3 regions of the Inmirania thermothiophila genome follow, and region 2 is predicted to be linked to each of the others. Evidence: predicted binding sites of a transcription regulator. Region 2 holds the regulator's gene; each other region holds the start of a gene.
What was found. The regulator sigma-54, encoded in region 2, starts transcription at its own class of promoters, with help from an activator protein. The targets are predictions, from matches to a motif close to TGGCANGNTNCNTGCTT.
Positions count from the first base shown of each region.

Region 1: a site for sigma-54 is predicted at 1,106-1,122, ahead of EDC57_RS10075 (P-II family nitrogen regulator). Genes of this name have one in related genera too.
Region 3: a site for sigma-54 is predicted at 1,689-1,705, ahead of EDC57_RS06235 (PEP-CTERM sorting domain-containing protein). Genes of this name have one in related genera too.

Region 1 covers NZ_RJVI01000002.1:945,357-949,281, forward strand. Annotated here, with positions in the region: gene EDC57_RS10070 (ammonium transporter) at 1-711, opposite strand, end outside; gene EDC57_RS10075 (P-II family nitrogen regulator) at 734-1,072, opposite strand; gene EDC57_RS10080 (metallophosphoesterase) at 1,202-1,867, opposite strand; partial or broken gene EDC57_RS10085 (NAD-dependent deacylase) at 2,002-2,685, shown strand; gene mazG (nucleoside triphosphate pyrophosphohydrolase) at 2,743-3,516, shown strand; gene EDC57_RS10095 (NADP-dependent malic enzyme) at 3,632-3,925, shown strand, end outside.
Region 2 covers NZ_RJVI01000003.1:284,681-288,605, forward strand. Annotated here, with positions in the region: gene hprK (HPr(Ser) kinase/phosphatase) at 1-781, opposite strand, end outside; gene ptsN (PTS IIA-like nitrogen regulatory protein PtsN) at 778-1,248, opposite strand; gene hpf (ribosome hibernation-promoting factor, HPF/YfiA family) at 1,266-1,595, opposite strand; gene EDC57_RS12095 (RNA polymerase factor sigma-54) at 1,638-3,074, opposite strand; gene lptB (LPS export ABC transporter ATP-binding protein) at 3,146-3,871, opposite strand; gene lptA (lipopolysaccharide transport periplasmic protein LptA) at 3,868-3,925, opposite strand, start outside.
Region 3 covers NZ_RJVI01000002.1:121,353-125,277, reverse strand. Annotated here, with positions in the region: gene EDC57_RS06240 (glutamate synthase-related protein) at 1-787, shown strand, start outside; gene EDC57_RS06235 (PEP-CTERM sorting domain-containing protein) at 811-1,638, opposite strand; gene EDC57_RS06230 (hypothetical protein) at 2,010-3,110, shown strand; gene EDC57_RS06225 (Hsp20/alpha crystallin family protein) at 3,304-3,696, shown strand; gene lon (endopeptidase La) at 3,699-3,925, shown strand, end outside.

The DNA.
Region 1 (3,925 bases), on a different contig from region 2:
CCAGCCCACCCACAGCAGCGACGCCCCCGTCACCGTCAGGGTCAGGTTGTGGGGCGGCATCGGCGTCGCCGGATAGCCCCGGCGCGGCCCCAGCACGAGGGCCGCCACCAGGCCGGCCACGCCGGCGTTGACGTGGACCACGGTGCCGCCGGCGAAGTCGAGGACGCCCCGCCCCGCGAGCCATCCGCCCTCGCCCCAGACCCAGTGCGCCACCGGGGCGTAGACGAGGCTCAGCCACAGCCCCGTGAACCAGAGCAGGGCGGAGAAGCGCATCCGCTCGGCGAAGGCGCCGACGATGAGCGCCGGCGTGATCACGGCGAAGGTCATCTGGAAGGTCATGAACACCGACTCGGGGATGGTCCCGCTGAGAGCCTCCGGGGTGAGGCCCCGCAGGAAGGCCTTGGCGAGCCCGCCCCAGAACGCGCCCTCGCCGCCGAAGGCGACGCTGTAGCCGTACAGGGCCCACAGCACCGAGGCCAGCGCGGTGATGGCGAAGCACTGCATCATCACCGACAGCACGTTGCGCGCGCGCACCATGCCGGCGTAGAAGAGGGCCAGCCCCGGGATCGTCATCAGCAGCACCAGCGCGGTGGCGGTGAGCATCCAGGCCGTGTCGCCCGGTGCGAGCTCCGCGGCCGGCGCAGGCCCCGAAGCCAGCAGCGCCGCCGCACCGAGCAGCCGCCGCCGCACCCCCCCGCGGTGCAGGGGCATCGCCCCGCCCCGTCCGCGTCCCTCAGAGCGCCTCATGGCCGGCCTCCCCGGTGCGGATCCGCACCGCCTGCTCCAGCGGCAGCACGAAGATCTTGCCGTCGCCGATCTTGCCCGTGCGCGCCGCGCGCACGATGGTCTCCACCACCTGCTCCACGAGCCCGTCCTCCACCGCGACGTCGAGGCGGACCTTGGGCAGGAAGTCGATGACGTACTCGGCGCCGCGGTAGAGCTCGGTGTGCCCCTTCTGGCGGCCGAAGCCCTTGACCTCGGTGACGGTGACCCCGCGCACGCCCACCTCGGCCAGCGCCTCGCGCACCTCGTCCAGCTTGAACGGCTTGATGATGGCGGTGACGAGCTTCATGACCCCGCTCCCATGTTGGACCCGCCCCCTGCCCTGCAGGCGGCGTGCCAGGTCGCGAAGCCGTTGCAGGACCGCACCGTGCACCGGCCGGCACGGCGCCGGCGCACCAGGCTGGCGCGGGGTGCACCGCTACGGTGCGAGGGGCAGCAGGGTCAGGCGGGCCCCCTCGAAGCCGTAGCCGGCGCCGGTGTCGATGAACCAGACGTTGGCGATGCGGGCCACATCGTCGAAGACGGTGTGGCCGCAGTAGACCCGGACCACGTCGGGGACGGGCTCGGTGCACAGGCCGCGGGCGCGCTGGCGGCTCCACAGCGCGAACTGGCGCAGCTCCGCGTCCTCCGCAAGGCGTGCCGTGAACTCCGCCCAGGGCATACCGCAGGGCACGTCGGCGTGGACGATGCCCACCAGCCCGGCGTCGGTCTCCACCTCCAGGGCGAGGGGAAGGCGGGCGAAGATCTCCACGAAGCGCTCGCGGGTGGGCGGGTCCACGCCCAGCCACCAGTCGCCGCCGTTGACCCCCACCCACCAGGAGAGGTCGTCGACGTTGTGCACCGCGGTGTGCACGAACTCGTCGTGGTTGCCGCGGCAGGCGTGGAACCAGGGCCTCGCGAGCCAGTCGAGGGCCTCGCGGGAGGCGGGGCCGCGGTCCACCAGGTCGCCGACGCAGAAGAGGCGGTCGCGCGCCGGATCGAAGCGCACCTGCGCGAGCGCCCGCTCCAGCATCCGGTACTCGCCGTGGATGTCGCCGCAGACGAAGTCCCGGCCCTCGGTGTTGCGGCTGTAGTGCTCGACCACCTGCCCCGCGATCCCCCAGCTCGACCCCTACAAGGTAGGGCGCCGGCCGGCCCCTGTACAGGGCCGCGCTTGACCCCAGGCGCCGCGCCCTCTACAACGGGGGCGTGGAGGAACCCGTCCCGCCGCAGGCCCTCGTGCAGGCGCTGGCCAAGGCCCGGCGCATCGCCGTCCTCACCGGCGCCGGCGTCTCCGCCGAGAGCGGCGTGCCCACCTTCCGCGACGCCGCCACCGGCCTCTGGGCCCGGTACGACCCCCACGAGCTGGCCACCCCCGAGGCCTTCGCCCGCGACCCCGCGCTGGTCTGGGACTGGTACGCCTGGCGGCACGCCCTCGTCGCCCGCGCCGAGCCCAACGCCGCCCACCGCGCCCTCGCCCTCGCGGAGGCCCAGTCCGAGCACTTCACGCTGGTGACGCAGAACGTCGACGGGCTGCACCGCCGCGCCGGCAGCCGCCGCCTCGTGGAGCTGCACGGCACCCTCACCCGCGCCCGCTGCACCGGCTGCGCCGCCCGCTACCCCTTCCCCCCGCCGCCGCACCCGCCGCACTGCCCCCGCTGCGACGCGCTGCTGCGCCCGGACGTGGTGTGGTTCGGCGAGGCGGTGCCCGCCGAGGCCCTCGACACCGCCCGCGCGGCGGCCGCCTCGTGCGAGGTCCTGCTGGTGGTGGGTACCTCGGCACGGGTGGAGCCGGCCGCCTCCCTCGCGCGGGTGGCGCTCGCCGCGGGCGCCGTGGTGGCGGAGATCAACCCGGAGGCGACCCCCCTCAGCGCGCACGCCCACCACGTGCTCCGCGGCCCCGCCGCCGGGGTGCTCCCGCGCCTGATCGCCGCCGCCTTCCCCGGGCTCGCCCCCGCCCTCGAGGACGACGCGGCGCGGCTGCGCCGCCTCATCGACCTCATGGCACGGCTCCGCGACCCGGAGCGGGGCTGCCCCTGGGACCGCGCCCAGACCTTCGCCACCATCGCCCCCTACACCATCGAGGAGGCCTACGAGGTCGCCGACGCCATCGCCCGCGGCGACCTCGGGGCCCTGCGCGAGGAGCTGGGCGACCTCCTCTTCCAGGTGGTCTTCCACGCCCGCATGGCGGAGGAGCAGGGCGCCTTCGACCTGCGCGCCGTCATCGACGGGCTGGTGGCCAAGATGCGCCGCCGCCACCCCCACGTCTTCGGCGACGCGTCGGTGGACGACGCCGCGGCGCAGAGCCGCCACTGGGAGGCCATCAAGGCCGCCGAGCGGGGCGCGGCGGACAGCGCCCTCGACGGCATCGCCCTCGCCCTGCCGGCGCTGGTGCGGGCGGCCAAGGTGCAGCGGCGCGCGGCCCGCGTCGGCTTCGACTGGGACGCGCCGGAGGCGGTGCTGGAGAAGGTGCGCGAGGAGACGGCGGAGCTCGCCGCCGAGCTCGCCGCCCGCGACCGCGCCCGGCTCGCCGACGAGCTCGGCGACCTCCTCTTCGCCGCCGTCAACCTCGCCCGCCACCTGGGGGTGGACGCCGAGGACGCCCTGCGCCGCGCCACCGCCCGCTTCGAGGCCCGCTTCCGGACCATGGAACGCCTCGCCGCGGCGCGCGGGACGGCCCTCGCCGCGCTCGATGCCGAGGCCCTCGAGGCCCTGTGGGCGGAGGCCAAGGCGGCCGAGGCCGCCAGGTCATAACCCATGCTTATGCTAGAATTGAACGGCTTGGGGCGCGGCAGCGGAAGGCCCGCCCCCCACCCCGCCGCCGCGGCTCCCCCCGGGAGGCGGCGGCGTTCGCGTTGCGGAGGAGCCCATGCCCGAGGACCTGCGTGAAGCCGCCCTGCACTACCACCGCTCGCCGACCGCCGGCAAGATCGAGGTCACGCCCACCAAGCCCCTGTCGAACCAGCGCGACCTGGCGCTGGCCTACTCGCCGGGCGTGGCCGCGGCCTGCGAGGCCATCGTCGCCGACCCCGCCGAGGCCGGGCGCGTCACCTCGCGCGCCAACCTGGTCGCGGTGGTCACCAACGGCACCGCGGTGCTGGGGCTCGGGGCCATCGGGCCGCTGGCGGCGAAGCCGGTGATGGAGGGCAAGGGGGTCCTGTTC
Region 2 (3,925 bases):
CGAGGATCTCGCGCTCGCGCACGCTGCCGCGCAGGCGGTCGATGGCCTCGGGGGCGACCGCGTCGAGGGGCTGCAGGTGCACGATCAGGCGCAGGTAGCGGGCGCTCTTGACGGCGTCGGCCCCGTACATGGCGCGGACGTTGAGGATGCCGAGGCCGCGGACCTCGAGGAAGCCCTCGCCCGGCTCCGGGCTGCGTCCGGTGAGCAGGTCCGGGGCGACGCGGGAGAAGACCGGGCAGTCGTCGGCCACCAGGCGGTGGCCGCGGCTGATGAGCTCGAGGGCGAGCTCGCTCTTGCCGACGCCGGCCTCGCCCGTGAGCAGCACGCCGCTGCCCAGGACCTCGAGGAAGACCCCGTGGAGGGTGACCTGCTCGGCGAGCAGCGTGGCGAGGTGGTACTGGAGGCGGCTGATGAGCTCGGGGCTGGGCAGCTCCGAGCCGAACAGCGGCGTTCCGCCGGCCTCGGCCGCCTCCACCAGCACCGCCGGGGCGGGGCAGCCGTCGGCGACCACGGCGAAGCCGGTCTCGGGGCCGAGGGCGCCGGCGAGGAAGGCCGCGGGTCCGCCCGGGGCCTCGCACAGCCGCTCCAGCTCGTGCAGGCCCAGGACCGGCACCCGCGGCGGGCGGATGGGATTGAGGTAGCCGACGAGCGCCATCGCGGTGTAGGACGGTCCCGCCGGCTCGAGGATGCGGTCGCGCCCGTCGCTTCCGGCGATGTGGGTCAGCCGCAGCGGCTCGCGCAGCAGCTCCACCACCTGGGCGGCCGTGATCCGCCGGGTCATGGCGCCCCGGTCGCCGCCTCCGGCCAGCCCTGCACCAGCCGCAGCAGGGCCTCGCTGCTCCCGGCCTCGCGCAGGCGCGCGCAGAAGGCCTCGTCGGAGAACATGCGCGCCAGCTCGGCGAGGATCTGCAGGTGCTCCTCGGTGGCCTCCTCCGGCACCACGAGGCCGAAGAGGAGGTCCACCGGCTGCTCGTCGAGGGCGTCGAAGTCCACGCCCTGACGCAGGGTGAGGAGGGCGCCCACGGCGGCGCCGTGACCGAGCCGCCCGTGGGGCAGCGCGACCCCGTGCCCGAGGCCGGTGCTGCCGAGCCGCTCGCGCCCGAGCAGCGTCTCGAAGATGCGCACCGGGTCGAGCTCCCCGCCGGCGTCGGCGAGGAGGTGGCTCAGGGTCTCGAGGGCCCGCTTCTTGCTTGCCGCCTCGACCCCCCAGGCGACCCGGTCCGGGCTCAGCAGGTCGGCGATGCGCACGTTGCCTCCTTCCGCCCTCAGGCCTGCGCCGCGCCCTCGCGCTTGTGCTCGCCGCCGCGGCCGCGGCCGTTGAGCTTCTCCTTGTGCTTGAGGATCTGCCGGTCGAGGCGGTCGGCGAGGACGTCGATGGCGGCGTAGAGATCCTCCTCCACCGCCTCGGCGAAGAGCTGCGCCCCGGAGACGTGGACGGTGGCCTCCGCCTTCTGCCGCGTCTTCTCCACGCTGAGGATCACGTGCACGTTGGTGACGTGGTCGAAGTGGCGCTCGAGGCGCTCGAACTTCTCCAGCACGTAGTTGCGCAGCGCCTCGGTGACCTCCACGTGGTGGCCGGTGACGTTGATCTGCATGCTCGGCTCCTCTTGGCTCGGGTCCTGGGTCCCGGCAGGGGCTCAGACGAGCCGCCTGCGCTCGCTCGACGATGGGATGGCCATGGCCTCCCGGTACTTGGCCACGGTGCGGCGGGCGACGCGGATCCCCTGCTCGCCCAGCAGGCGGGCGATCATGGCGTCGCTCAGCGGTCGGGCCGGGTTCTCCGCCTCCACCAGCTTGCGGATGAGGGCGCGGATCGCCGTCGCCGAGGCGGCGCCGCCGTCGTCGGTGGCGATCTGGCTCGAGAAGAAGTACTTGAACTCGAAGATCCCGCGCGGGGTGTGCATGTACTTGCGGGTGGTGACGCGGGAGACGGTGGACTCGTGGATCCCGACGGCCTCGGCCACGTCGCGCAGGATCAGCGGCTTCATGGCGATCTCGCCGTGCTCGAGGAAGCCGCGCTGGCGCTCGACGATGCAGGTGGCCACCTTGAGCAGGGTCTCGTTGCGGCTGCGCAGGCTCTTGATCAGCCAGCGCGCCTCCTGCAGGTGGCTGCGCAGGCAGGTGCCGTCGGCGCCGCCCCGGCCCACCAGGGCGGCGTAGCGGGGGTTGATGCGGACGCGCGGCGTCGCTTCGGGGTTGAGCTCGACCCGCCAGACCCCTTCCTCCTTGCGCACGATGACGTCGGGGATGATGTACTCGGGCGGCGGCCCGGGGAGGCTGCTGCCGGGGCGCGGATTGAGCGAGCGCACCAGGGCCACCACCTCCCGCAGCGCCTCGAGATCGACGCCGAGGGCCTCGGCGAGCTCGGCGTGGCGGCCGGCGGCGAGGGTCTCGAGGTGGCCGTCCACGAGGCGCAGGGCCTGGGCGCGCCAGGGTGTCTCCTCCGGCAGCTCGAGGAGCTGGATGCGCAGGCACTCGGCGAGGCTGCGAGCCCCCACCCCCGGCGGGTCGAAGTGCTGGATGCGGTGGAGCACCGCCTCGGCCTCCTCGACGGTGACCTCCGGCCCCGCCGCGGCGACGATCTCCTCGAGCCCGGCGCCGAGGTAGCCGTCCTCGTCGATGGCGTCGATGATGAGGGTGGCGAGGAGGCGGTCGCGCTCGCTGAAGGGGGTGAGCTCGAGCTGCCAGGTGAGGTGGTCGCGCAGGGACTCGCCGTCGTGGCTCACGGGCTCGAGGCCCCGTTCGTCCTCGTCGCCGCCGCCGCCGCCGTAGAGGACGGCGCCGTCGTAGACGTCCTCCCAGGAGCTGTCGACGGGGAGCTCGTCCGGGATCTCGCCGCCGTCGCCGCCGAGCTCGCGCTCGCCGGCCTCCTCCGCCGCGGCCTCGGCGGCGACCTCCGCCTCGGTCTCCTGCTCGCCCTCCTCCTCGAGCTCCAGCATCACGTTGGACTCCAGCGCCTGCTGGATCTCGGCCTGCAGCTCCAGGGTCGAGAGCTGCAGCAGGCGGATCGCCTGCTGCAGCTGCGGCGTCATGGTCAGGTGCTGCCCGAGGCGGAGCTGCAGGGTCTGTTTCATGGGCTGGCGCTGGCGGCCGCGGTGCTCATCTTGGCCGTCATTCTACCCGAGCCCCGTTGCCGCTGCAGGGATCAGAGGCGGAAGCCCTCGCCGAGATAGACCCGCCGGACCTGCTCGTCGGCGAGGATCTCCTCGGGGGTGCCGGCGGCGATGACGCGGCCGGCGTTGACGATGTAGGCGCGGCCGCAGATGCCGAGGGTCTCGCGCACGTTGTGGTCGGTGACGAGGACGCCGATGCCGCGCCGGCACAGGTGGGCGATGATGCGCTGGATGTCCAGGACCGAGATCGGATCGACTCCGGCGAAGGGCTCGTCGAGGAGCATGAAGCGGGGCTCGGCGGCGAGGGCGCGGGCGATCTCGACCCGCCGCCGCTCGCCCCCCGAGAGCGACAGCGCCGGCTGTGCGCGCAGGTGGCCGATGTGCAGCTCCTCGAGGAGGGCCTCCAGGCGCGAGCGCCGCGCCGGGGGGTCGAGGTCGCGGCGCGTCTCGAGGACGGCGAGGATGTTCTCCGCCACCGTGAGGCGGCGGAAGACCGAGGGCTCCTGGGGGAGGTAGCCGAGGCCGGCGCGGGCGCGCAGGTGCATCGGGCGGCGGGTGATGTCCTCGCCGTCCAGGAGGATGCGCCCGGCATCCGCGGCCACCAGCCCCACGATCATGTAGAAGCTGGTGGTCTTGCCGGCGCCGTTGGGCCCGAGCAGGCCCACCGCCTCGCCGGGGCCGACCCGCAGCGAGACCCCGTCCACCACCTTGCGCCCGCGGTAGCGCTTGACGAGTCCTTCGGCCTCGAGCCCGCTCATCGCCCGTCGCCGGTCGCGCCCTCGCGCGGCGCGAGCAGGATGTGCACGCGCGCA
Region 3 (3,925 bases), on a different contig from region 2:
CTACTTCGGCTGGAACGAGGCCAGCCTGGCCCGCGCCGATGCGGTGGAGATCAAGCTCGGCCAGTCCGCCAAGCCCGGTCTCGGCGGCGAGCTGCCGGCGGCCAAGGTCACCGAGGAGATCTCCGCGGTGCGCGGGATCGCGCCGGGCACGCCCGCCCACTCGCCGGCGCGCTTCCCCGACATCGACGGGCCCGAGGCGCTGCGCGCGCGCATCGCCTGGATCCGCGAACGCACCGCCGGCCGCATCCCCGTGGGCATCAAGCTCGCCGCCAACGACCCCGAGGACGTGCGCGCCGCGCTGGCGCTGGAGCCCGACTTCATCACCGTGGACGGCTACGGCGGCGGCACCGGGGCGGCGCCGGTGGATGTCCGCGACCACTTCGGCATGCCGCTGGTGCAGATCCTGCCCGTTGCGCGCGAGCTGGTGGACGCCCACAACGCGGCCTCGGCCCGCCCGGTGAGCCTCGTCGCCACCGGGGGCCTGTGCACGCCCGTGGACGTGATCAAGGCGCTGGCGCTCGGGGCCGACGCCTGCGCCCTCGCCACCGCCGCGCTCTTCGCCATTGGCTGCGAGTACTACCGCGCCTGCAACAGCGGCGAGTGCCCGGTGGGGATCGCGACGCAGAAGCCCGAGCTGCGCGCCCGCCTCGACATCGCGACCGCCTCGGAGCGCCTAGCCGCCTTCCTCGACGGCAGCCGCCGGCGCATCGAGACCTACCTGCGCGTCATGGGCCGACGCTCGGTGGCCGAGCTCGGCCCGGAGGATCTCATCCGCATCGAGGCCTGAGGCGGGCCGCCTCCGGCCACCGCCTACGAAGCGGCCGGCCGCCGGCGCCAGCCCATGAGACCCAGCCCCGCGCCCAGCAGCGCCAGCGTCGCGGGCTCGGGCACCGGCGTGAAGCCGTCGCCCCCGACGCTGGCCACGCCGGCGAGCGTGGTGGCGTTGCCCGCGGCGTCGGTGTCCACGACGCTGAGGCCGCCCACGAGGCCGAAGGAGTTGTGGGTCGGATCGTTGAGGTCTCCGTCCACGAGCCCCAGACCGCTGCCGAAGGGCGTCACCGTGAAGGGGGGGCTTGCGCCGATGGAGGTGACCGTCACCGGCAGGAAGCCGAAGAGGTCCGGCGGGGTCGGACCGGCGAGCAGATTCGCCCCGCAGGGGAAGCACTCGGAGGCGGCGAACAGACCCCTGCCCGCGTTGATGAAGGCCTCGAGGTCGGCCTTGCGGGCCACCAGCGCATCGAGCTCGTCCCGCGTCAGCATGCCGCCGAAGGCGGAGGCGATCCCCACCGCCTCGTAGGCGGAGAGGTCCGCCGTCGCGAAGCCGGCGGCGTCGACCCAATCGTAGTGGGTGCCGGGCACGAGCCCGATGGCGTTGAGCCCGTCCGCGCCGCGACGGTGGCCGCCGGGGATGGGATCGAAGGACTCGACCCAGAGAAACCGGGTCGTGCTGTCGAAGGCCATGCCCCCGGTGGCGAACTCGAGCCCCACGCGGAGGAGGTTCCGCGCCCCCGCACTGTCCTGCGCATGGTAGTCCGGATCGTGACCGGTCAGGAAGATCGGCCCCGCACCCGCCGGCACGGCGGCAAGCAGGAGCCCTCCGCCCAGCGCACCCAGCCACCACGGATTCTTGCCTTGCATCGCCCTGCTCCCTTCGCGGCCGCCGGCACCCGGCGGCGGTGCGGAAAGCGATGCAGGAACCGTGCCGAGGCCCCTTCGGCCCCTGCCGACCCGAGAGATTGCGCTTGTGGCACAGACCCTTGCCGAGCCTGCTCGACGGCGGTGCAGCGGCCGCCGACGCCTTCGCGGGCCCGCATGTAAAGAATCCTGACATGCCCGGCGCGGACGGGGCCGGGGCACGCCCGGCGGCCGGGCACGCGGATCCCGAGGGACGTGGGAGAACGGACAGCGACCTGGCAGCGGGCACCGGATTGGCCTATCGTGTCCTCAACGCCGCCGGGACCTGCGATGCGCATCCGCCCCCGCGGCACGGCCCGGAGGAAGGGGCCGGCATGGCTGACTGCACCGCCGTCGCGCGAATCATCGTCGTTGGGACGAGCGCCGCCCTCGCGGCGTGCGGGAACGGCTCGGACGGCGGCCCGCTCCCGCCCACATCCTGCTGCACCGAGTCCGGGCTCAACCCGGTGATCGGCTTCGGCACACTGTTCCCGCGGGCATTCTGGAACGATCCCTCGGTACGCCGTGAGGACGGGCAGTACCGTATGTGGCTGACCGCCGGCGACCCCTTGTCGAGCCCGATCCGCGTCGCGGTCTACGAAGCCACGTCCCCGGACGGGCTGGCGTGGACCATCGACCCGGTGGAGCAATTCTCCCCCACGGGGAAGCCGGGCGACTTCGACGAACTGCGCACCGAGACCCCCGAGGTGGTCCTGCACGCCGGCACCTACCACCTCTACTACTCGGGGTGCACGCAGGACGACACGAACGGCTGCGAGAACGGCGTCTACGCCATCGGCCACGCGACATCGACGGACGGGGAGCATTGGGTGCGCGATCCCGCCAATCCCGTGGTCACCGCGCAGACCGACCCCGGGAAGTGGGGCTTCTTCACCGCAGCCGAACCCGGCGTCATCTACCATCCGGGGCGAGGCGAGTTTCTGCTCTACCACGTGGGCATACGCATCGACGCCGACGGCAAACCGGAGGCGGCCATCCTGCTCGCCCGTTCCCCGGACGGCAGCAGCTTCACGCACGTCACGGACGCCGCGGGCGACAGGCGGGCGGTGGTGAGGCTCGGCAGCGGCTACCCCGCCACATTCGGCGGCGTGACCCAGCCCGACCCCGTGCTCGACGGCGCGGGTCGCGTCCACCTCTTCTACACCGTGGTGAGCGATTTCGACTCCTTCAGCACGCACTCGCTGGTCCACGCCGTGAGCGACGACGGCGTCGATTTCACGGAGGTCGAACGCGACATCCTTCCCGCCGGCCGCGGCGACTGGAAGGAGGCCAGCGGAGGACGCGCGGCGTCGGTGCTGCTCGAGAACGGGCGATTCCTCCTCTGGTTCCAGGGCAACCGCGCTCTCTCGACCATCGGGCAACCGGACTTCCGGGCCGGCATCGGCTTCGCCACGAGCCCCGTGGACTGTCCCTGAGCGCCCGCCACCGCGTGCGCCCGTGTGTGCGCGGCGGCGCGGGACCGGCCGCGCGTCATTCCCCGGAACGGGCCCCGCCCCTCCTGCGCGCTCCCGAGGCGCGCCCGGCCGCGCCCTGGAAACCCGCTCCGCGCGCCCCCATCTCCCGCAGTGCCGGGCCGCGCCCGGCGCCGTGCGGAGACGGAGTCGAGCGATGACCGGACGAGACCTGGAATCGTGGATGTGGCAGGAGGCGCTGGCGATGCTGGCGCGCGCCGAGCGGCTGCACCGGCGCTTCTTCGAGCCTGCCGCGGACGCGGCGTGGGAGCCGCCGGTGGACGTCTACGAGACGCCCGAGGCGGTCTGGATCGTGGCCGCGCTCCCCGGGGTGCCGGCGGAGCGGGTGCGGCTTCGCCACGAGCCCGGCGTCGCCGTCATCGAGGGCGAACGGCGCCTGCCCGCCGACGCCCGCAGCGGCTTCATCCGCCGCCTGGAGATCCCGCACGGGCGCTTCCGCCGCCGCATCGAGCTGCCCGCGGGGCTCGCCCTCGACGGGCATCAGCTCGTCGACGGCTGCCTCTACATCCGCTTCCGCAAGGGGGCCTGAACATGAGCGAGCAGGAACGCAGGGACGAGGCCACGAACCAGGCACCCGCTCTCCCGGAGGGCGTGCTGCCGCTGGTGCCGCTGCGCGGCACCGTGCTCTTCCCGGGCATGGTGGCGCCCATCACGGTGGGACGTCCGGCCTCGGTGGCGGCGGCCCAGGCCGCGGTCCACTGGGAACGTCCGCTCCTGCTGGTGGCCCAGCGCGACCCGGCGGTGGAGTCGCCCGCCGC